Sinobacterium norvegicum: one gene and its partners. The protein of the gene in region 1 interacts with the protein of each later gene in a pairwise test. Links are inferred from orthologs where the notes say so. Each region holds a gene or a part of one and is shown on either strand. Other genes may lie near its edges. The genes, in order: ftsZ, rlmN and L9P87_RS05805.

The links.
Region 2: the proteins of ftsZ (region 1) and rlmN interact in binary tests that used the Escherichia coli proteins (3 or more experiments, as listed by UniProt). The link is inferred for Sinobacterium norvegicum from one-to-one orthologs.
Region 3: the proteins of ftsZ (region 1) and L9P87_RS05805 interact in binary tests that used the Escherichia coli proteins (3 or more experiments, as listed by UniProt). The link is inferred for Sinobacterium norvegicum from one-to-one orthologs.

What each region holds. Positions count from the first base shown.
Region 1 is NZ_CAKLPX010000005.1:18,564-26,314, reverse strand. Bases 3,332-6,164 are described here. They hold ftsZ (cell division protein FtsZ), read right to left. Parts: upstream 5,420-6,164; coding sequence 4,244-5,419; downstream 3,332-4,243. Other genes in these bases: ftsA (cell division protein FtsA), read right to left, coding at 5,469-6,164; lpxC (UDP-3-O-acyl-N-acetylglucosamine deacetylase), read right to left, coding at 3,332-4,130. Outside these bases: preprotein translocase subunit SecA, read right to left, coding at 1-1,925; L9P87_RS16440 (M23 family metallopeptidase), read right to left, coding at 2,166-3,101; more of lpxC, read right to left, coding at 3,216-3,331; more of ftsA, read right to left, coding at 6,165-6,701; L9P87_RS16420 (cell division protein FtsQ/DivIB), read right to left, coding at 6,752-7,564; L9P87_RS16415 (D-alanine--D-alanine ligase), read right to left, coding at 7,570-7,751. UniProt on the Escherichia coli protein: Essential cell division protein that forms a contractile ring structure (Z ring) at the future cell division site. The regulation of the ring assembly controls the timing and the location of cell division.
Region 2 is NZ_CAKLPX010000003.1:397,643-404,246, reverse strand. The notes cover bases 3,516-6,404. They hold rlmN (dual-specificity RNA methyltransferase RlmN), read right to left. Parts: upstream 5,607-6,404; coding sequence 4,425-5,606; downstream 3,516-4,424. Other genes in these bases: ndk (nucleoside-diphosphate kinase), read right to left, coding at 5,779-6,204; pilW (type IV pilus biogenesis/stability protein PilW), read right to left, coding at 3,561-4,361; L9P87_RS13830 (RodZ domain-containing protein), read right to left, coding at 3,516-3,577. In the rest of the region: L9P87_RS13845 (YfgM family protein), read right to left, coding at 1-132; hisS (histidine--tRNA ligase), read right to left, coding at 258-1,529; ispG (flavodoxin-dependent (E)-4-hydroxy-3-methylbut-2-enyl-diphosphate synthase), read right to left, coding at 1,617-2,729; more of L9P87_RS13830, read right to left, coding at 2,729-3,515; Fe-S cluster assembly protein IscX, read right to left, coding at 6,479-6,604.
Region 3 is NZ_CAKLPX010000001.1:1,314,895-1,322,758, reverse strand. Bases 3,106-6,051 are described here. They hold L9P87_RS05805 (rod shape-determining protein), read left to right. Parts: upstream 3,106-4,032; coding sequence 4,033-5,070; downstream 5,071-6,051. Other genes in these bases: mreD (rod shape-determining protein MreD), read left to right, coding at 6,019-6,051; mreC (rod shape-determining protein MreC), read left to right, coding at 5,162-6,022; gatC (Asp-tRNA(Asn)/Glu-tRNA(Gln) amidotransferase subunit GatC), read right to left, coding at 3,317-3,604; gatA (Asp-tRNA(Asn)/Glu-tRNA(Gln) amidotransferase subunit GatA), read right to left, coding at 3,106-3,220. Also shown: L9P87_RS05825 (PA4642 family protein), read right to left, coding at 1-229; Asp-tRNA(Asn)/Glu-tRNA(Gln) amidotransferase subunit GatB, read right to left, coding at 305-1,753; more of gatA, read right to left, coding at 1,763-3,105; more of mreD, read left to right, coding at 6,052-6,501; L9P87_RS05790 (Maf family protein), read left to right, coding at 6,501-7,094; rng (ribonuclease G), read left to right, coding at 7,167-7,864. UniProt on the Escherichia coli protein: Forms membrane-associated dynamic filaments that are essential for cell shape determination. Acts by regulating cell wall synthesis and cell elongation, and thus cell shape.

The DNA of each region.
Region 1 (7,751 bases):
CGCATATCGAAGTTGCGTCCTTCGACCTTACGCTGCGCTTTTTCGATGGCATTGGTCACCATGCGGTGTTCAATTGCCTCACCCTTTTCCATGCCTAACGCCTGCATGAAGTTCTTCACTCGTTCTGAGGCAAAGATCCGCATCAGGTTATCTTCCAGCGACAGATAAAAACGCGACAAACCGGGATCACCCTGACGACCCGCACGGCCACGTAACTGGTTATCAATACGACGAGATTCGTGACGTTCCGTACCGATAATGTGTAAGCCACCCGCATCAAGCACCGCTTGGTGACGCTCTTCCCAGGCCTTGGTTAGCTCGGCAATCTTATCTTCGGTTGGGTTTTTCAGTGCTGCAATCTCAGATTCGAGATTACCGCCCAATACAATATCGGTACCACGGCCAGCCATATTAGTCGCAATGGTCACCGCACCAGGGCGGCCTGCTTGAGCGATAATATCAGCCTCTTTGGCGTGGAACTTGGCGTTCAATACCTGGTGTTCAATCTTACTTTTCACCAGCAATGCGTGAAGCTCTTCCGACGACTCTATCGAGGCGGTACCGACCAGGATCGGCACTTTCTTCGCCTGATACTCGCGAATATCTTCCACCACAGCATTCAATTTCTCTTCTTTACTGAGGTAGATTAAGTCGTTCAAATCCTTACGCAGAACATCTTTGTTGGTGGGTATAACAACCACATCCAAGCCATAAATCTGATTAAATTCAAAGGCCTCAGTATCTGCAGTACCGGTCATACCCGCCAGCTTGTCGTATAGACGGAAATAGTTCTGGAAGGTTGTCGAGGCCAGTGTTTGGCTCTCAGCCTGAACCTCAACACCTTCTTTGGCTTCTATCGCCTGGTGTAGGCCCTCCGATAAACGACGACCGGCCATGGTACGGCCAGTGTGCTCATCGATGAGTACGATCTCGTTGTCCTGAACAATATAATCAACATCGGCCTTAAACAACACGTGAGCTTTGAGCGCAGTATGGACGTGATGCAACAAGGTGAGGTTGGTGCTCGAGTAGAGGCTATCACCCTCCTTCAGCATATTATTAGCGATCAGCCATTGCTCAACCGCCGTATGACCAACCTCCGTTAATTCAATCTGACGCGACTTTTCATCCAGCGTGTAATCACCCTCGACAGGCTCGACACCCTCTTCTTCAATAACGGCTGCGGTTAGCTGCGGAATAAAGGTGTTAATCTTACGATAAAGCTCAGAGTGATCTTCAGAAGGGCCTGAAATAATCAGCGGTGTACGGGCCTCATCGATGAGAATTGAGTCGACCTCGTCGATAATGGCAAAACTACGGCCACGCTGAAAGCGCTCCTCTGCTGAAAACGACATATTGTCGCGTAGATAATCGAAGCCAAATTCGTTGTTGGTGCCATAAATAATATCGCTGGCATAGGCCTGACGCTTGGTGGTCGGATCCTGCTGAGGTACAACAACGCCGACACTCAACCCTAAGAATTCATATAACGGGCGCATCCAGTTTGCATCACGAGCCGCCAAATAGTCGTTAACGGTAACAACGTGGACACCTTCGCCGGCAAGTGCATTTAAATAGACCGGCAGTGTCGCCACCAGGGTTTTACCCTCACCCGTCCGCATCTCTGCTATACGACCCTCATGCAGGGTCAAACCACCGATTAGCTGGGTATCAAAGTGACGCATCCCCATCACCCGCTGACTCGCTTCACGACAGACGGCAAAGGCTTCGGGTAGAATTTGATCGAGACTTTCGCCATCGCTTAATCGCTGTTTGAACTCGCCTGTCTTAGCGCAGAGTTGCGCATCATCTAAGCCAGCCATCGATTCTTCAAAGCCGTTAACCTGAATAACGACCTTGCGCATTCGCTTCAGTTCACGATCGTTTTTAGTACCTAGAATCTTTCTCAACAAGCGAACAATCATAATAACCTTCGTTAAACCTGGGGGGTTTTCCCCTCTTAATACAGCACAACCAAAATAGCGGGTAGTATTTTAAAGCGTTACAGTTTTACCCATACATCAACGTTTCGCAAGAGCTTAAATCACCAACTGTCAATTATGCTGGTTATTTAATCAAGCCAGCATATTTACTGGACAAAAACGGCATTTTTACAACAAAAAAAAGCCCCTGGGGTGGTCCCAAGGGCTCGGTATTTAAACTGGCTAGCGACTGGCGCGATAAATATAGCGAGAGGGGTCGACTTTGACGTCGTTTCTCAACACCTCAAAGTGCACATGCGGTCCGGTTGAGCGACCAGTTGAGCCCATCAAGGTAATAGGGTCACCCTTCTTAACCACATCCCCCACTTTGACAAGGTGTGTGGCATTATGGGCATAGCGAGTCTTGTAACCGTTACTGTGAGTCAGTTCGACCATATTTCCGTAACCACTCATACGCCCTTCAAATGTCACCACACCGGCAGCAACAGCAATGACCTTAGAGCCTTCCTCACCAGCAAAATCGACACCATTGTGCATCGCTATGCGTCCGTTAAAAGGGTCTGTACGACGACCGAAAGGCGAGGACAGCCAGCCTTTTTTAATCGGACGACCCGATAAAAAGCTTTCGCTGCTCTGCTCACGGTTCACCATGATGTCATTAATTATTTTGAGCTGACGCTCCCGATCATTCAGCTCTGCGTTGAGCTGGTTAATTAAATCCATAAAGGCTGGCGGCTGATAATTAAGCGTGGCATCGCCATCAGCCGAGCTTGGGCCACCAACAGCCGGCTTACGACTAAAGTCAAACTCGCCTTTTGCAAGCTTTGCAGCCTCAGCCACACGTTGACCCAAGGCATCGATACGCACCAAACGGCTTTGAATATCGGCAATCTGCAAGGTTAAAGCCGACAAATCGCGCTCAGCCTGCTGCTGTATATCGGCAATATCGCCGCGTTGACGATCAAGTCTTACCGACCATGTTTGATTAGCCTGCTGCTGAAATCCGTCCTGCGAATTCAACGAGTAGAGCTTGTAACTGAAAAAACTGACCGCCACGATCAATGACAGCAGCAAGGCTGCCGCGCCATACCGTGTCAGTTTATTCAAGTGAAAAGAGTGGGTACGGTCTCCACGATCACTTACGACAATTATCTTCATAAATCGAACTAATCTACTTGGAGTACTTCAGCCGCCATCCCTATCGAGCTTTTTTCTCATGAATAAATACGAAACAAGGGGCCTAAAGCCCCCTGTATCATGATTTGCTAATGCTTACGACGCAACAGCCGCCGCATTAATATATGAAATTGGCGACTCTGCACCATCTTCAAAAGTCACCACTTCCCATGCATCTTGCTCTGCAATCAATTGATGCAACAGCGCATTATTCAACGCATGGCCTGACTTAAACGCCTTAAACTCACCGATTAGGCTGTTACCCAACAGGTATAAATCGCCGATGGCATCAAGGATTTTATGCTTGACGAACTCATCTTCATAGCGAAGACCGCCTTCATTGAGGATACGGTATTCATCAACAACAATAGCATTATCAACACTACCACCCTGGGCCAAGCCCTTGGAGCGTAAATATTCTATCTCATGCATAAAACCAAAGGTGCGCGCACGGCTGACTTCTTTCACAAACGAGGTGCTGGAGAAATCAACTTCGGCATCGACTTTACGTCCTTTAAACACCGGGTGATCAAAATCGATTGCGAAGGATACTTTGAAGCCATCAAAAGGGAGGAAGCTGGCTACCTTATCTCCATCGGTCACGGTAATCGGGCGTTTAATACGGATAAACTTCTTCACCGCATTCTGTTCTTCGATACCAGCGGACTGGATCAAAAAGACAAAAGGACCTGCACTGCCGTCCATAATCGGCACTTCAGGTGCGGTTAATTCAATATAGGCATTATCGATGCCGAGACCTGCCATTGCAGACAACAAATGCTCTACGGTAGACACACGTACATCACCATTTACCAAGGTGGTAGACAGCGTTGTATCGCCGACATTGTCGGCTTTGGCATGAATTTCAACCACGGGATCAAGATCCACACGACGGAAAATAATGCCCGTATTAGCAGGGGCTGGCTTGAGGTTCAGATATACTTTCTGACCTGTATGAAGACCAACACCTGTTGCTCTTATCGCATTTCGAAGCGTACGTTGCTTAATCATCGACTCTTTAACCTTATGAATGCCCGCAAGAAACTGCACATGCATTGCGGGGGGCGGCGATTATACCAGAATAAAATCCTGATACCAAATCGCCACGGTTTACCCCATTAGGACTAATCGGCCTGTCGACGAAGAAAGGCTGGAATATCAAGATATTCCATGTCTTTGTCGGCGCCAGCAGTGCTCGGCTCAGGAACAGCTGCAGCCTTAGGGCTGAGTGCATCTGTTGTTCGCTTACGCATTACCGTTGGTCGGTCCAGCTCATTGTAGTTCGGCAGCCCATTAGACTTTCGTGTGTTGTCCACCACAGGCTTGACCGGCACTTCCTGCAGATCATCGCCGAGGCCTGTTGCAACAACAGTCACACGGATCTCGTCAGACATCTCCGCGTCAATAACCGTACCGACAACAACAGTCGCATTATCAGAGGCAAAGTCTTCAACCGTGTCGCCGACATCGGTAAATTCACCCAGCGACAGATCCAAGCCTGCGGTAATGTTTACCAAGATACCGCGTGCACCCTGCAGATTCACATCTTCCAGCAGCGGACTGCGAATTGCTGCCTCAGCCGCTTCCTGCGCACGATTGTCGCCGGTTGCAGTGCCCGTGCCCATCATCGCCATACCCATTTCAGACATGACAGTCTTCACGTCGGCGAAATCGACATTGATCATACCCGGGCGGATAATCAAATCGGCAATACCTTGAACCGCACCTAACAGAACATCATTGGCGGCCTTAAAGGCATCGAGCAACGATGTGGTCTTTCCCAACACCGACAGTAGTTTCTCGTTCGGGATGGTAATCAATGAGTCAACATGCTCGCCCAGCTCTTTCAGGCCTTCGTCAGCAATCTTCATTCGTTTGCGGCCTTCGAATGGGAACGGCTTGGTCACTACAGCAACGGTCAAAATCCCCATTTCACGAGCTACTTCAGCGACAACCGGCGCCGCCCCAGTACCCGTACCACCACCCATACCGGCGGTAATAAAGACCATATCAGCGCCATCTAACACTTCTGCAATGCGCTCACGATCATCCATCGCAGCCTGACGACCAACAGCAGGGTTTGCACCGGCACCAAGTCCTTTGGTGACAGCGCCGCCTAACTGCAGGACAGTCTTCGTGGCCACATCAGCTAATGCCTGTGCATCCGTGTTAGCGCAGATAAAATCGACGCCATCAACATTATTGGTAATCATGTGTTTGACAGCGTTACCACCGCCTCCACCGACACCAATGACTTTAATTACCGCACTCTGCGGTACGTTATCTACCATCTCGAACATAATGTTCTCCCTTTTATATCTGCACTGTTGCTGGTGCTGTTACAACGCTTTAAAAATTTCCATGGAACCACTGTTTGGCACGCTCGACAAAGCTCAGCGATTGCCTTTCTTTTTGTACGATGCCGCTTTCACCCTGCTGATCCACCGCATACTGCAGCAAACCAACCCCTGTCGCATACACAGGGTTTCTTACTATATCTTTTAAACCACTGATATTGGTCGGATACCCCAAACGAACCGGCGCATGAAATATCTCTTCCGCCAATTCAATAGCGCCCTCTATCTTCGAGGTGCCACCCGTCAATACGATACCAGCGGGAATCATGTCCTCAAAGCCGCTGCGGCGAATTTCAGCCTGAACCAGCGTAAATAGCTCATCGTAGCGAGGCTCAACCACCTCGGCCAATGCCTGGCGCGATAGATTCCTCGGCGGACGATCTCCCACACTGGGCACTTTAATTGTTTCATCGGCGCCGGCAAGTTGCGTTAAAGCGCAGGCATATTTTATTTTAATTTCTTCAGCATGCTGTGTCGGGGTCCGCAATGCCATCGCAATATCGTTAGTGACTTGGTCACCGGCAATAGGAATAACGCCAGTGTGCTTGATTGAACCCTCGGTAAAGATCGCAATATCACTGGTTCCCCCGCCGATATCAACAATACAAACGCCCAGTTCTTTCTCATCATCGGTCAATACTGAGTAGCTAGAGGCCAGTTGCTCTAAAATAATATCGTCAACCTCTAGTCCACAGCGGCGAATACACTTTTCAATGTTTTGAGCGGCGTTAACAGCACAGGTCACCAAGTGCACTTTAGCTTCTAGACGAACACCAGACATTCCCAGAGGCTCTTTAATGCCCTCTTGATTATCAATGGCATACTCCTGCGGCAATATATGTAGAACTTTTTGATCAGCCGGCACTGCCACCGCTTGTGCCGCATCGATGACACGGTCGATATCCAGGGGATACACTTCACGATCTCGTATCGCAACGATGCCGTGCGAATTTAAACTATTAATATGGCTGCCGGCAATACCGGCATAGACAGAGTGTATTTGGCAGCCCGCCATCAACTCGGCTTCTTCTATAGCACGCTGTATGGATTGGACCGTCGACTCGATATTTACCACAACACCCTTTTTTAAACCGCGGGACTGATGTGATCCCAGACCGACAATTTCAACGCCGCCGTCTGCACCAATCTCACCCACAATAGCAACAACCTTATTGGTTCCAATATCAAGGCCTACTATCATTTTTCCCTGTTGAGGGTTAGTCATCCCGGTTTCTCCCAAGCCCAAATGGCTTGCTATTGCATCTATAATTTAAATCAGCCATTAGCATTTTTCATTTTATTATTCTTCCAGCCCACTGCAAAGCCATTTGCGTGCCGAAAATCGACATAGTCTATAGACTGTGGCTGTGATTTCAATTCTGAATATAAGGTCACAAAGCGTCTAAGGCGCTCAACCATCAATTCATTACCCAAGATCAAACGAACATCATTATCCAGTACTAACGTCCAATTATAGCGCTCATCTACTGCCAGGCGCGTTATTTTAGGCTCAATATTACCTAGCAATAGCGTTAGTTCCAAATATAATTCCATTACTCTGACTTGCATACCGTCTGGGCCAGCCAATTCTGGCAGTAATAATGGTTTTATCATTCTCTCTGGCGTAAACATATTGCCTTTTTGAGTCAGCAATTGACTCTCACCCCAGCGTGCTATAACAGTCTTTTCCAGCAAAGTGACCGATATTTTATTGGGCCACTGCCGCTTAATGACTGCTGTATCCACCCACGGAAGAGAGGTGAGATCGAGCTGTAACTGAGCAAGCGCTATACCATAAAAATCTTGCTCCATATAAGGCAGTATGACGGCACGTATATCATTCTCGCTGACCTGTTCTAACGGCGCATCAACAATAACCGCTTCTATTTCAACCACCTCGTCTCCATGCCAGGAGAAATCTACAGCTGGCATATTGACGATGGCATAGTAACCGCCCATCACACTACACAATGCAAGAGCGGATAATGCCAGCATCTTAAAAGGCAGCACAATGCGCAATGGTTGCTTCTCTACGGTACGAGAAGCCCCCTTTTGCACCTGCTTTTTTCCCGCTACCTTTTTAGCCATTGTGCTCAGCCATCCTCGCTGTTGAGTGAATCCAGCAAAATTGTTAGGACTAAACTTTCAAAATCTAAGCCCGTTTGCTTCGCTGCCATTGGCACCAAACTGTGACTGGTCATACCCGGAACAGTATTTACCTCTAACAAGTATACTCTGCCCTGATGATCTTGCATGAAATCTACCCGTCCCCAAC
Region 2 (6,604 bases), on another replicon or contig:
ATCGGTATAGTACTGGTAACCAAAAAATCCGCCCACGGCGACCGCAATAGTTAAAAGAGTCGATGTACCGTTCTCTTTCCACCAGTGTTTAATGGCTTCGACCTGTTCTTCTTCTGTACGATAGGTATCCACTACGCCTTATCTCCTCATGGCCGGTAACAGGCCGGCAAACTGTAAAATGATCAAATATATGTCAATAAAATAGTGCCGCTTATCATACACAACAGACGGCCAAAAAATCCAGTCACGCAAACCGCTTAGCCATTGAGCAAGGCCGCGACCTCGGTCACCGAAAGCTGCTGCTGCTCGGCATTGGCGTCTCGCAATGGCTTCACCGCCAGTTTCGACTCGGCGACCTCGTCATCGCCAACAAGTAATGCGTATTGCGCACCACTGTCATTAGCCTTCTTCATCTGCTTCTTAAACTTGCCACCACCACAGTGCAATTGAATCTTTTGCTTGGGCGCCAAACCGCGCAACTGCTCAACCATGGCCAAGGCCTGCGGGTAAGCGCTGTCGCCCTGCACCACAACATAGGCATCGATATCATTATTGACATGTGCAGGCACCACGTTGAGCTCTTCTAATAACAACACCAGACGCTCAACACCCATGGCAAAGCCGACCGCCGGGGTGGCCTTGCCGCCAAGCTGCTCAACCAAGCCATCGTAGCGGCCACCGGCACAGACGGTACCCTGAGCACCGAGGTGCGTGGTCACCCACTCGAAAACCGTCTTACAGTAGTAATCGAGACCTCGGACCAGGCGCGGGTTGATGGTATAACGAACACCGGCGGCATCGAGCAGTGTTTTGAGACGATCGAAGTGGGCCACTGATTCCTCATCAAGGAAATCGCTCAGCACCGGGGCGCCGTCAAGAATCGCCTGAGTCTCCGCCGACTTACTGTCGAGGATACGCAGCGGGTTAGTACCTAAGCGGCGCTGGCTATCTTCATCGAGTTGCTCTTTACGGTCGCTCAAATAATCAACCAAAGCCGCCTTAAATTTGGCACGCGACTCGGCAGAGCCTATGGTATTGAGTTCCAGCGTCACATACTGGTCAATGCCCAGTTGCTGCCATAATCTGGCAGTCAGCACCAACAGTTCGGCATCCACATCGGCTGTCGCCATGCCGAAGGTCTCAACGCCGAACTGGTGAAATTGACGCAGTCGACCTTTTTGTGGGCGCTCATGGCGAAACATCGGGCCGCAGTACCACAGACGCTGCACCTGGTTATAAAGCAAACCGTTTTGCTCTCCAGCGCGAACACAACTGGCGGTACCTTCGGGGCGCAGTGTCAAGCTGTCGCCGTTGCGGTCTTCGAAGGTGTACATTTCCTTCTCAACAATATCCGTCACCTCGCCGATGGAGCGTTTGAATAACGCGGTTTGCTCGAGAATGGGAAAACGGATTTCCTGATAGGAATAACTTTTTAACAAATCGGCAACGGTTTTTTCTAAATACTGCCATACCGGTGTAGAGGCTGGGACATTGTCGTTCATACCGCGAATAGATTGTATTTTTGCCACGTTTTTATCTTCCAAAAATCAGTTCTTTAAAAACAAATAAACAGGTGACTGAGCACCTGTTCTAATCCTGCCAGCGAGCGTAATCAGCTAGCTTTTTACAATGATGTCGTCGAGCTCAGATTGTCGCTTAGCCGCCTTCTCCCGAATCAGCTCCTCTAGTGTGTCGACCAGGTTTTCCTGACCGATTTTGTGGTCGGTTTTACCGTCGATAAAAATCATATTGCTGGGCGTGCCGCCGGTCAAACCGATATCGGCAACCTTGGCCTCTCCGGGACCATTGACAATACAACCGATTACCGCAACATCGAGCGGCGTCATGATATCTTCGACTCGACCCTCTAACTCATTCATGGTGCCGACAACATCGAAATTTTGGCGCGAACAACTCGGGCAGGCAATAAAGTTGATACCCTTGGTGCGCAGCTTCAGGCTTCTCAAAATATCGAAGCCAACTTTGACCTCATGCACCGGGTCAGCAGCCAAGGAAATACGCATGGTATCGCCGATCCCGTCCATCAACAGCATACCTAAACCGACAGAGGACTTAACCGTACCGGAGCGCAGGCCGCCGGCCTCAGTAATCCCCAAGTGCAGCGGCTGATCAATTTGTGTGGCAATACGACGATAGGCATCGACCGCCATAAAAACGTCCGAGGCCTTCATGCTCAATTTAAACTGCTGAAAATCGAGTTTGTCGAGTATATCAATGTGGTGCATGGCTGATTCGACCATCGCCTCAGCCGTAGGCTCCTTGTACTTACGCAATAATTCACGTTCAAGGGAGCCGGCATTCACACCAATACGGATAGGAATATTCTTATCACGGGCGCAGGCAACAACTTCACGAACCTTGTCATCACGGCCAATATTACCGGGGTTGATACGCAGACAATCGACACCCAACTCGGCAACCCGCAGCGCAATTTTGTGATCGAAGTGAATATCGGCCACCAGCGGCACGTTGACCTGTTGGCGAATCTTGCCAAAGGCCTCGGCGGCATCCATGGTGGGCACAGAAACTCGTACGATATCGGCACCGGCCTCAGTAATCGCTTGAATCTGAGCCACCGTGGCACTGATATCGCAGGTCTCAGTGTTGGTCATGCTCTGTACTGAAATCGGTGCATCGCCGCCGACGGCAACATCGCCGACCATAATCTGGCGTGACACTCTACGCTTAATTGGGGACTCGAAATTCATTAACTGGCCTTTCCGACGGTTAATTTGGCAGTTTTCTTGCCGCTCCGGGCAACCACCTCAACATTTTCACCATTGTACGTTAATCTGACTGCGCCGACCTTACCAATTACCAATTGATAGGGGGCAATGCCGTCAAATTCAACCTGATCGCCCTGCTTTTTAATACCAGACAACAGTCTCTTGCCACTGCCATCGCGCACCTCTACCCAGCACTCATCATCGAAATACATCGATAGACGCTGGTCAGGTAAGACCTGTTCGACAACCTCACTGCCACTGTCGTCAGTCAGCAGTGGCTGCTCGTCTAATACCAGTGGCTCAACCTCTGTTACTAGGGCTGGCTCAGACTCGACAACAACGGGCTGAGACAATGACTCAACTACTGTGTCTCCGCTGGCCGTCAACACTTTCACCTCGTTGGTAGTGGTTACCTCACGGCTGACAGGCTCACCGGAGAACAACCAAAAGGCACCACCAATACAAACACTTAACACAACTAACAGCCAAAGAGGTGAGCCACTATGGCGCTTATGTATTGATAGCTGCGGTTTGGTAATCGAGCGTTTCTCTTGTTTCTTAGGAAGTTGCTCGCGATAGCGCCGCTGCACCTCATCGACATCCAAACCCAATAACAAGGCATAGTTTTTCAAATAACCTAGGACAAAGACACTGCTACCGATGGCCTGATAATTCTCAATCTCAATGGCGGCGACATTCTTCTGTGTAATACACAGGTGCAGCGCAACATCTTCAATGCTCAGGCCCTTTGCTCTACGGGCATCAGATAACAACTGCCCCACATGCACGTTTTCAGCGATGGGCTGATCGGCATTATTGATTTCTGGCACGGCGCTGATACTCCAAATATTCAGGGCTGTCTGGGAATAAACTCTTCAGCGCCAGGGCTTGGCTGGCCTGGGCGTTCTGGTCACCGTTTTCAACGGCTAATTTAATCCCCAGCAACAAACTGGACGGGCTGGGCTGGCCCTTTTTATTACGATACTCGCTGTAAAGCACCTGCGATTTATCATATTGGCCGTTGCCATAGTACAGCTTGGCCAGTTCGATATAGCTTGCCGGGTTGTTACGATCCAATGCGATGGAGCGCTCAAAAGCCTGTTCGGCGGGTGCGAAGCGTTGTTGCACCAAGCGACATTGGCCCAGGTTATAATAGGCACCAGCGCGGCGATCGTAGGTGCCATCTGCCACCACAGTCTGCCATTGATCACAGGCCTCATCGGTGCGGCCGAGTTTGAATAACATGCCGGCATAGTTGTTTCTTGCCGTGCTGTAACCCGGATCGATATTCAGCAAATCCAGATAGGACTTTTCAGCCAACTCCAGCTCTCCCGTCATGCTATAGCTGAGAGCCAAGGCATTATGAGCAGGAATTGATTTCGGGTCCAACTCCAGCGCTCGGTTGAGGTGGCGCTGGGCTGCACCAACCTGACCATCGGACAAGTAGGTCATCGCCGCCTTCACATGATCGTTGACAGCTTTCTCAGCATTGACTTCACGACCATCGACAGAGGTTTGCTCAACACTCATGCACCCTCCAGCCGATAGCAACACCGATGCAGTGACCAGTGTTGCGAAAAATTTAACCAGCCTCGAGGGCTTTAAGCTGTTCATATAACGCTCCGAATTATTGTAATTTTGTCGCCATAGGCAGCAGAAGCATAGTCGCCGTGTAACTTATTCAACAATCTTAATAATGTCTTGCTGGTCTTCGATACCACGAGCGGCACGGTGTCTGGCCGCACGCTTGGTACGATCTTTGACATCACCCACTAATTGGCCGCAGGCTGCATCGATATCATCGCCTCGGGTCGTGCGTACGGTGACAACATAACCGTCATGTTGCAAAATCTTGCGGAAACGATCAAGTGCTGTATTTGAAACTCGCTTATAATCACTCATGGAGAATGGATTAAACGGAATTAAGTTGATTTTACAAGGCGTTTGCTTAAGCAACTGGGACAGTTGATGGGCGTGTTCGGCACGGTCATTAACCCCGTTGATCAAGGTGTATTCTATGGTGACCACACGTTTTTTATCCGGCAGTGAATCCATATAACGCTGCACGGTATCCAGCAGCATTTCTATCGGATACTTTTTGTTGATCGGAACTAATTCGCTGCGCAACTCGTTGACCGGTGCATGCAATGAAATCGCCAGCGATACATCTGTCAGGCCGATCATCTTCTCCAGCGCCGGCACCACGCCGGAGGTCGACAATGTTACACGACGCTTCGATATACCGTAACCGAGGTCGTCCATCATCAGATCCATCGATTGCATGACATTATCGAAGTTTAGTAATGGCTCGCCCATGCCCATCATCACCACATTGGTGACAACACGACCGTTACCCGATTTAAAACCGTCGAAAGAGCGCAGTGCCAACCACACCTGACCAATAATCTCCGCAGCGGTTAAATCACGCTGAAACCCCTGTTTACCCGTTGAGCAGAAGCTGCAATCGAGAGAGCAGCCGACCTGGGAGGAGACGCAAAGCGTACCGCGTCCATCTTCCGGGATAAACACCGTTTCAATCAAACCGTTCTCATCCGTGCGCAACACCCACTTACGCGTGCCATCCTTCGAGGTTTCCTCACTGACAACTTCCGGCGCACGTATTTCAGCCACGGCATTTAACTTAGCCCGCAACGACTTACTGAGATTAGTCATTTCATCGAAGTCGGTCACACCGTGATGGTGGATCCATTTCGACAACTGCTCAGCACGAAAAGGCTTCTCATCAACGGCCTTGAGGAAACTGCGCAGCTTCTGCTGCGACAGACCGAGTAGGTTGATTTTTGGCTCCGCCACAGCCTCGGCGGCATTGGTAAAATCGGGGTTGCTGGATTCGCTCATAAAACACCTAATTCGATCATCAAAATTCTATGATATTTACTAGCCATCGGGAAAAATTACCCGAGGTAGAAATAACAACGGAGGCCAAGCCTCCGAATTGCCTATATAAAGTATAGGGCTTTTATCCACTTAGCGGCACCTAAGCACCGCTATTTTGCAAACTCACAAGAGCTTAGCGTGGACAGATTTCATCTTCTGCGAAGAAGTATGCAATTTCACGAGCAGCAGATTCAACAGCATCTGAACCGTGAACAGCATTGGCATCGATAGAGCTGGCGAAGTCTGCGCGGATAGTACCGGCATCGGCTTCAGCGGGGTTAGTCGCACCCATTAGGTCGCGGTTTTTCAATACTGCGCCTTCACCTTCAAGCACCTGAACACAAACAGGGCCAGAGGTCATGAACTCAACCAAGGCTGGGAAGAAAGGACGCTCTTTGTGTTCAGCGTAAAAACCTTCTGCTTTTTCCTGGCTTAACTGAACCATTTTAGCGGCAACAATTTGCAGACCGTTCTTTTCGAAACGGCTGTAGATTTCACCAACAACATTTTTAGCAACGGCGTCAGGTTTTACAATAGATAGAGTGCGTTCGATAGCCACGTAGACTTCTCCCAATTTTAGATTATTTAACCCGAGGTGACTCGAGTCGTTAAATTTTTATATCAAGCCAGCAAGCGGCCGATTTGAGGCGGCGATTATACCGGCACTGCTGGCAAATTAGTATCTGTAGAGACCGCAAAAGACACAGTTAATGACAAATAATCACTATCACAGGATATTTAGCATACTTAACACCGAATCTCACGGGCCAGACAGCAAAACACCGCGGTTTTGTCGCGGTGCTTTAGTATGCCTCAGCTTGTATACACTAAGCCTACTCTGCTTCGTCGATCCACGCCTGTTGAATGGCCTCTAATACCTTTTCACCACAGCGATCTGCATCGCCTTCAAACTCTGGCAAATCCATAACCCACTGACGCAAATCGGTAAATCGGACCCC
Region 3 (7,864 bases), on another replicon or contig:
TCGCTAACACAGTTTCGCCCTCGGGGCTGGCGGCGTTGATATCGCGCTTCTGCTCGGCGAAAAAGCCGAGGAAGGTGGCGAAGTTGTCGGCACGCATACCCTGATAGGCCTTCCACAGCATGTGGAAGTCGGTGTTGACACCGGCCGGCGGCAACTGATCTAGAAATTCACGAATTCGACCGTCGGTCCAGACCTCGTCGATAACCTTCTCTTTATCTTTTTTTAACATACTGCACATCCTCTAGCTATTTATTGCTGGGCCAGCACATTGCCGGCCCGAACGATAGGTGTTGCTCAATCAGCGTTAGCTGTTGAGCTTTTTCATTAGAATTTTATTGACCACGCCGGGGTTGGCCTGACCCTTTGAGGCCTTCATAATCTGGCCGACAAAGAAGCCGGTCATCTTTTTCTGCTTCGGTCCTTCGGCGGCCTTAAAGGCGGCGACTTGGTCTGGGTTGTTGGCTAATACCTCGTCGATCATCGCCTCGATGGCGCCTTCATCACTGTTCTGTACCAAGCCCTTGGCCTCGACGTAGCTCTTGGCATCATCGGCTTCCTTAGCCCACAGCGCCTCAAATACCTGCTTGGCAATCTTGCCGGAGATAGTGCCATCTTTAATCAGCGCAATCATGCCGCCTAACTGCTCGGCACTGATTGGGCTGTTGCCAATGGTCATGTCGTCTTTGTTAAGCTGGGCGGCAAATTCACCGAGCAGCCAGTTAGCGGCCAGCTTGGCATCGCCACAGTGTTTGTAGACGGTCTCGAAGAACTCGGCCTGAACACGGTCGGCGCTGATGATGGCGGCGTCGTAGTCTGACAACTTGTAGTCTTCGATGAAGCGGGCCTTACGCTGATCCGGTAGTTCTGGCATACGGGCGCGCAACTCGTCGACGAAGCTGTCGTCGAGTACCACGGGCAGTAGGTCAGGGCAGGGGAAGTAACGGTAGTCGTTGGCTTCTTCCTTGCTTCGCATCGATTTGGCGATGTGTTTGTCGCCGTCGTACAGGCGGGTTTCCTGCACAATTGTGCCACCGTCTTCGAGTACGTCGATTTGGCGAGCCACCTCCTGATGGATGGCACGCTCCATAAAGCGGAACGAGTTGAGGTTTTTGGTCTCAGTACGGGTGCCGAATTCGGCCTGGCCGACCGGGCGAACTGAGATGTTGACGTCGAAGCGCAATGAGCCCTGTGACATATCGCCATCACCGATGCCAATCGAGGTGACAATGGCGTGAATCTTCCGGGCAAAGGCCACAGCCTCCTCGGCGGTATTCATATCGGGTTCAGAGACGATTTCAATCAGCGGCGTACCAGCACGATTGAGATCGATGCCCGACATACCGGGGAACTGATCGTGCAGTGACTTACCGGCATCTTCCTCGAGGTGGGCGTGGTGGATGCGAATATCCTTGGTGCTGCCATCTTCTAGCTCGATGGTCACAATGCCGGCACCGACAATGGGCGCGTCCATCTGGGTCGTCTGATAGCCCTTGGGTGAGTCTGGGTAGAAGTAGTTCTTGCGGTCAAAAGTCGAGCGCTGATTAATGTCAGCGCCGATGGCGAGGCCGAACATGGCGGCGTTGCGTACCGCCTCGATGTTTAAGACCGGCAGTGTGCCCGGCATCGCCAGGTCAACCAAGCTGGCTTGGGTGTTAGGCTCGGCGCCAAAGGCGGTCGAAGAGCCGGAGAATATTTTGGTCTTGGTCGCCAACTGAACGTGGATTTCCAGACCGATAACTGTTTGCCATTGCATAGTAATTTCCTAGTCTAGATCCGCTGCGGTGTGGGTGTGCCAGTCGGTGGCCTGTTGGAACATATGGGCGCAGTTGAGCAGTTTGCTCTCGTCCAAGTAGTTGCCAATAAGCTGTAAACCAACCGGTAAATCATTGACCGTGCCACAGGGGATCGACATGCCAGGAAGGCCGGCCATGTTAACGCCAATGGTAAAAATGTCCTCGGCGTACATGGTGACGGGGTCGCTGCTCTTCTCGCCAATCTTAAAGGCGGGGTTGGGGGCAGTGGGGCTCATGATGACATCGACCTCATTAAAGGCGGCGGTGAAGTCGTCTTTAATGAGGCGGCGGATCTGTTGTGCCTTACGGTAGTAAGCATCATAGAAACCGGCCGACAACACATAGGAGCCGATCAAAATACGACGCTGTACCTCGGCGCCAAAGCCCTCGGCGCGGGAGCGGGTGTAGAGATCTTCGAGGTCGACGGGGTTGTCGCAGCGGTGCCCGTAGCGGACGCCGTCGAAGCGGCTGAGGTTGGTGCTGGCCTCGGCGGGTGCGATAACATAGTACGCTGGGATGGCCAGTTCGGTAGAGCCCAGGCTGATTTCCTTCACCGTGGCGCCAAGTGATTCATACACTTTGATCGCCTGTTGCACGGTGTCGGCGACCTCGGGGTTGAGGCCGGCGGTGTCGAAGTATTCCTTCGGCAGGCCGATACGCAAACCGGTTAACGGCTGGTTGAGGTTGGCGGTATAGTCCTCGGTCGGCACGTCGAGCGAGGTCGAGTCTTTATAGTCGACGCCGGCCATGGCGTTGAGCAGTATCGCCGTATCCTCGGCGGTGCGAGCCATTGGGCCGCCCTGATCGAGGCTGGAGGCGTAGGCAATCATGCCAAAGCGTGAGACACGACCGTAGGTTGGCTTCAAGCCGGTAATGCCACACATTGCCGCTGGCTGGCGAATCGAGCCGCCGGTGTCGGTGCCGGTGGCTGCCGGGGTCAGCAGTGCCGCAACCGCCGCCGCCGAACCACCGGAGGAACCGCCGGGGATGGTACGGGTATCCCAGGGGTTTTTACAGGCGCCGTAATAGCTGTTTTCGTTGCTCGAGCCCATGGCGAACTCGTCCATATTGGTCTTGCCCAGGCTGACCAAACCCTGCTGATTGAACTGCTCGATTACCGTGGCGTTGTACGGTGGCTTGAAGTTGTCGAGCATTTTCGAACCGCAACTGGTGCGCACACCCTCGGTGCAAAAGATGTCTTTGTTGGCGATCGGCACACCGGTTAATGGCTGGGCATTGCCGTTGGCTAGCAAGGTGTCGGCAGCCTTTGCCTGTGCCAAGGCCTGTTCGGCGGTAACAGTAATAAAGCTGTTAAAGCGTTCATCGAGACGGTCGATACGCTGTAAGTAATGCTCGGTGAGTTCGACACTGGAGAATGTTTTATCTCGCAAACCCGCCATGATCTCGGCGACGGTTAGTTTATGCATAATGTTTTGTCTCTAATTAGACGACTGTAAAACAGGGGTGAATACACCGCGGCTAAGATGCTGTGGTTGATTCAATGAAGCCGGCGTATGTCGCCGTTATTCGATAACCTTGGGTACCAGGTACAGGCCCTCTTCAACATTTGGCGCCACGCTCTGGAACTTGTCACGCTGGTTTATCTCGGTAACGTCATCGGCGCGCAAGCGCTGCACGGCGTCTAACGGATTGGCCATTGGTTCAACATCGGAGGTGTCGACGCTTTGCATTTGGTCGATCATCTGCAGAATACTGCCCACTTTTTGAGTGACCTCATCGGCCATTGCGCCATCGAGTTTAATTCTGGATAAGCGGGCAACTTGTTCGATCTCTTGTAAGTCGATTGCCATGTTTGTATCTCCGCTAAAAGTCATTTTTGACCGGTAAAAATGTGACTGAGTTCAGTATTCGCTATTCTAACGTTTGCTAGGGGTGGATGCGAATCGCTGTAAAACTGTCTACCGGTGCTACAAACCGCTAAAGTTAACATATTTGCCGCTTGCTCAAAATCCCCACCGTTGCTAAAGTGGCAGAGATTACAGTTTTAGTTCGTTTTTTTTATCAAAACGCGTTTTTTACCGGCCTTAACAGGTGAATTTCCGGCGGTTGATGAGATTCTGCAGTTTTCAACACCATGTTGATGTTTCGCCTTATTGTTCGCAGTTGGGCAGATTGCACGAATCTCACGCGGTGAGTCAATGCTTGCCGCATGATATCTCCGTTACACCCGGCCTATCGCGTCGATAGCGAACCTTCAAATTTAAGGTAACTACTAGCAATGCTTAAGCGAATTCGTGGTCTATTCTCCAATGATTTGTCGATAGACCTAGGGACGGCGAACACTCTTATTTATGTTCGCGATCAGGGTATCGTACTCGATGAACCTTCGGTGGTTGCCATCCGTAACCATAATGGCCAAAAAACAATCGAAGCCGTCGGTGCTGACGCCAAGCGTATGCTCGGTCGTACACCGGGTAATATCACGGCCATTCGCCCTCTGAAAGACGGTGTTATCGCCGATTTCCAGGTGACTGAAAAAATGCTGCAGCACTTTATTTCCAAAGTGCACGAGAACAGCTTTATGCGTCCCAGCCCTCGAGTATTGATTTGTGTGCCCTGTGAATCGACGCAGGTTGAGCGACGCGCTATTCGTGAATCGGCTCTCAGTGCAGGTGCTCGCGAAGTACGTTTAATAGAAGAACCGATGGCCGCAGCGATTGGTGCAGGTCTGCGTGTTGAAGAGGCAACCGGTTCAATGGTTGTCGATATCGGTGGTGGTACCACCGAAATCGCCATATTGTCCTTGAACGGTGTGGTCTATGCTGAATCCGTTCGTATTGGTGGTGACCGTTTCGACGAGGCCATTGTCTCTCATGTGCGTCGTCACTACGGCAGCCTGATCGGTGATGCCACGGCAGAGCGTATTAAGACCGAAATTGGCTCGGCCTTCGACAGCGGTGATGTGCACGAGATCGATGTCCGTGGTCGTAACTTGGCCGAGGGTATTCCTCGCAGCTTCTCCCTTAATAGCAGCGAAATTCGCGAAGCCCTACAGGACCCGCTAATGGGGATTGTGCAGGCGGTGAAAGGCGCACTCGAGCAGTCGCCACCAGAATTGGCCGCCGATATCGCCGAGACCGGTATTGTGTTGACTGGCGGTGGTGCGCTGCTGCGTAACCTCGACATGCTACTGACCGAAGAGACTGGCCTGCCTGTCGTCGTCGCCGATGATCCGTTGACCTGTGTTGCTCGCGGCGGCGGACGTGCGCTAGAGATTATGGATGTGCACAATCTTGATCTACTCTCTACCGAGTAATCGGTGTTTGGGTAAGATGTTATAGTAGCCGGGGCTGATCAGATGATCGGCCTTTGTTTTATTACCAGATAACTAATGATCGGGGAATGTCATCAAACCGCTATTTGGAAAGACTCCGTCTGTCGGGGCGAAAGTAGTGATATTGGCAATATTGGCCATGGTACTCGTGGCCTTCGATTATCGTACAGAGAAGCTCGGTGTAGCCCGCTATGTGACGTCGGTGATTACCGCGCCGGCCTATTGGTTGACGGATTTACCTGTGCAGCTGTCGCTCTGGACCAATAAACACTCAATGAGTCGCTCTGACTTGATCGAGGAAAACGACGCGCTCAAGGCAGAGGCCTTGGTGTTAAAGGGGCGGGTTTTAAAATTGGCCTCTCTGGCGGCGGAAAATGTGCGTCTGCGTGAGCTGCTTAACTCCTCGGCCTTATTGCGTAGCGATGTGGTTGTCGCTGAAATTATCGGCGTACTGCCGAATCCCCAGGCGCAGCAAGTAATTATCAATAAGGGCTCTGAGGACGGTGTCTACATTGGGCAGCCGGTGTTGGAGGCTAACGGAGTGATTGGCCAAATCGTCAGTGTCAGCCTCAAAACCAGCCGACTGTTGTTGATTACCGATGCCAGTCACGCGGTGCCGGTTCAGGTGAATCGTAACGGTGTTCGCTCGATTGCCGACGGCGTTGGTCTTACCGACGAGTTGCAATTGCACCATGTGGCGGCGACAACGGATATCCAAAATGGCGATTTATTGGTCAGCTCTGGCCTCGGTGGTCGTTTTCCCGAAGGCTATCCGGTGGCTCGCGTCAGCTCTGTTATCCACAATCCGGGCTTGCCGTTTTTGATTGTTCGCGCCATTCCAACCGCTCAGCTCGATCGTACCCGCCATGTCTTGCTGGTCTTTCATCGCGACAACAGCGGTGACTTGACCACAGCAACCCAGGCTGCGCAATGATAGAGGCACAGGGGCGGTGGGTGATTTACGGTAGTTTTGCCATCGCATTTTTGCTGGCGGTGGTGCCGATGCCGCACTGGCTGGTGTTCGCTCGCCCCGAGTGGCTGGTGATGTTTTTAATTTACTGGGTGATGGCGCTGCCGCATCGTGTCGGTGTTGGCACGGCCTTTATACTGGGTTTGTTGCTCGATGGCCTGCGCGGTGAAATCATGGGGCAAAATGCGCTGGCCCTGGTGGTGGTCAGTTATATTTGTCTCAATGTATACCAGCGTATGCGAAATTTCTCGCTGTGGCAGCAGGCTATGTTGGTCTTTATCTTGGTGGGGTTGTCGGCGATGATTGGCCGATGGGTGCAGAGTTTTGGCAGCAGTCACCCACCCTCGCTACACTTCTTAATATCGGCATTTTGCAGTGCGATTATCTGGCCATGGTTTATGGTTTTTATGCGCGCTACTCGCCGTCGTTTTAGGGTCACTTAATGGCTACTGATTTTGCTATTTACCTCGCCTCAGCCTCGCCACGTCGCGCCGAACTTTTGCAACAGGCCGGAGTGAGCTTCGAGCGCGTGGTGGCCGATATCGATGAGACGCCGCTGGACAGTGAGAGTCCGAGAGATTATGTCGAGCGACTAGCTCTGGCCAAGGCGGTGGCGGTTCAATCTTTGATTGCCAGCAGTGGCCGGCCGATGAGACCGGTATTGGGCTCTGACACCTGTGTTGTCATCGATGGACAGATTTTGGGCAAGCCCGTTGATCAGGCCGATGCCACGGCGATGCTGACGAGGCTGTCGTCGTCACAACACCAGGTGATGACCAGTGTTGCCGTCGTCGACCATCGGCAACAGCAGGCATTGGTCAGTATTACCGACGTTACATTCCGGGCAATCAGTGCGTCGGAGATTTCCGCCTATTGGCACAGTGGCGAGCCGGCGGATAAGGCCGGCAGTTATGGTATTCAGGGTAAGGGTGGTCTATTTGTTGAGCACCTCAGTGGCAGTTATACCGGTGTCGTCGGCCTACCACTGGCAGAAACAGAATTTTTACTGCAGCAGTTTGGCCTCTCTTGCTGGTAGTATAGTGATTATAAAGCCATAAAAAGACGGTGTTTTTTCTCCCGTCAACAATATTACAGGTGGTAACAGCGTATGAGTGAAGAGATTCTAATCAATGTAACCCCGTCCGAGACGCGGGCGGCTGTGATCGAAAATGGTGTGTTGCAAGAGGTCTATATCGAGCGTACCAGCAGCCGCGGCATTGTCGGTAATATTTACTGTGGCAAGGTCGTCAGAGTGCTGCCCGGCATGCAGGCAGCCTTTGTTGATATTGGTTTGGAAAAAGCCAGTTTTATTCACGCCAGTGATATCGTCGGTCGCAGTGAGAAACTCAGTGCCGCTGACAAGGGCGAGGAGCTCAACATTCGCGATTTAGTCCACGATGGTCAGCGTCTCTATGTCCAAGTGGTGAAAGACCCGTTGGGCACCAAGGGGGCGCGGGTGACGACACAGTTGTCGGTCTCCTCCCGTTATTTGGTCTATATGCCACAGAGTGATCATATAGGTATCTCACAGCGCATCGACGATGTCGACGAGCGCAACCGCCTAAAAGAGCTGGTCAATGCCGGTATCGCGGTCGTAGACAGCGAGTCAGGTCAGGTAGAGAGTGACAACAAAAGCGGTGGCGGCTTTATTGTCCGCACCGTGGCTGAAGGTATCGGTGAGGCGGAGATATTAGCGGATATTCAATTCCTCAAGCGACTGTGGCAAACCCTCGAACGCAAGATGCCGGAGACTAAGGCATCCAAACCCGTATACGAGGATTTGCCGCTGGCGATTCGTGTGTTGCG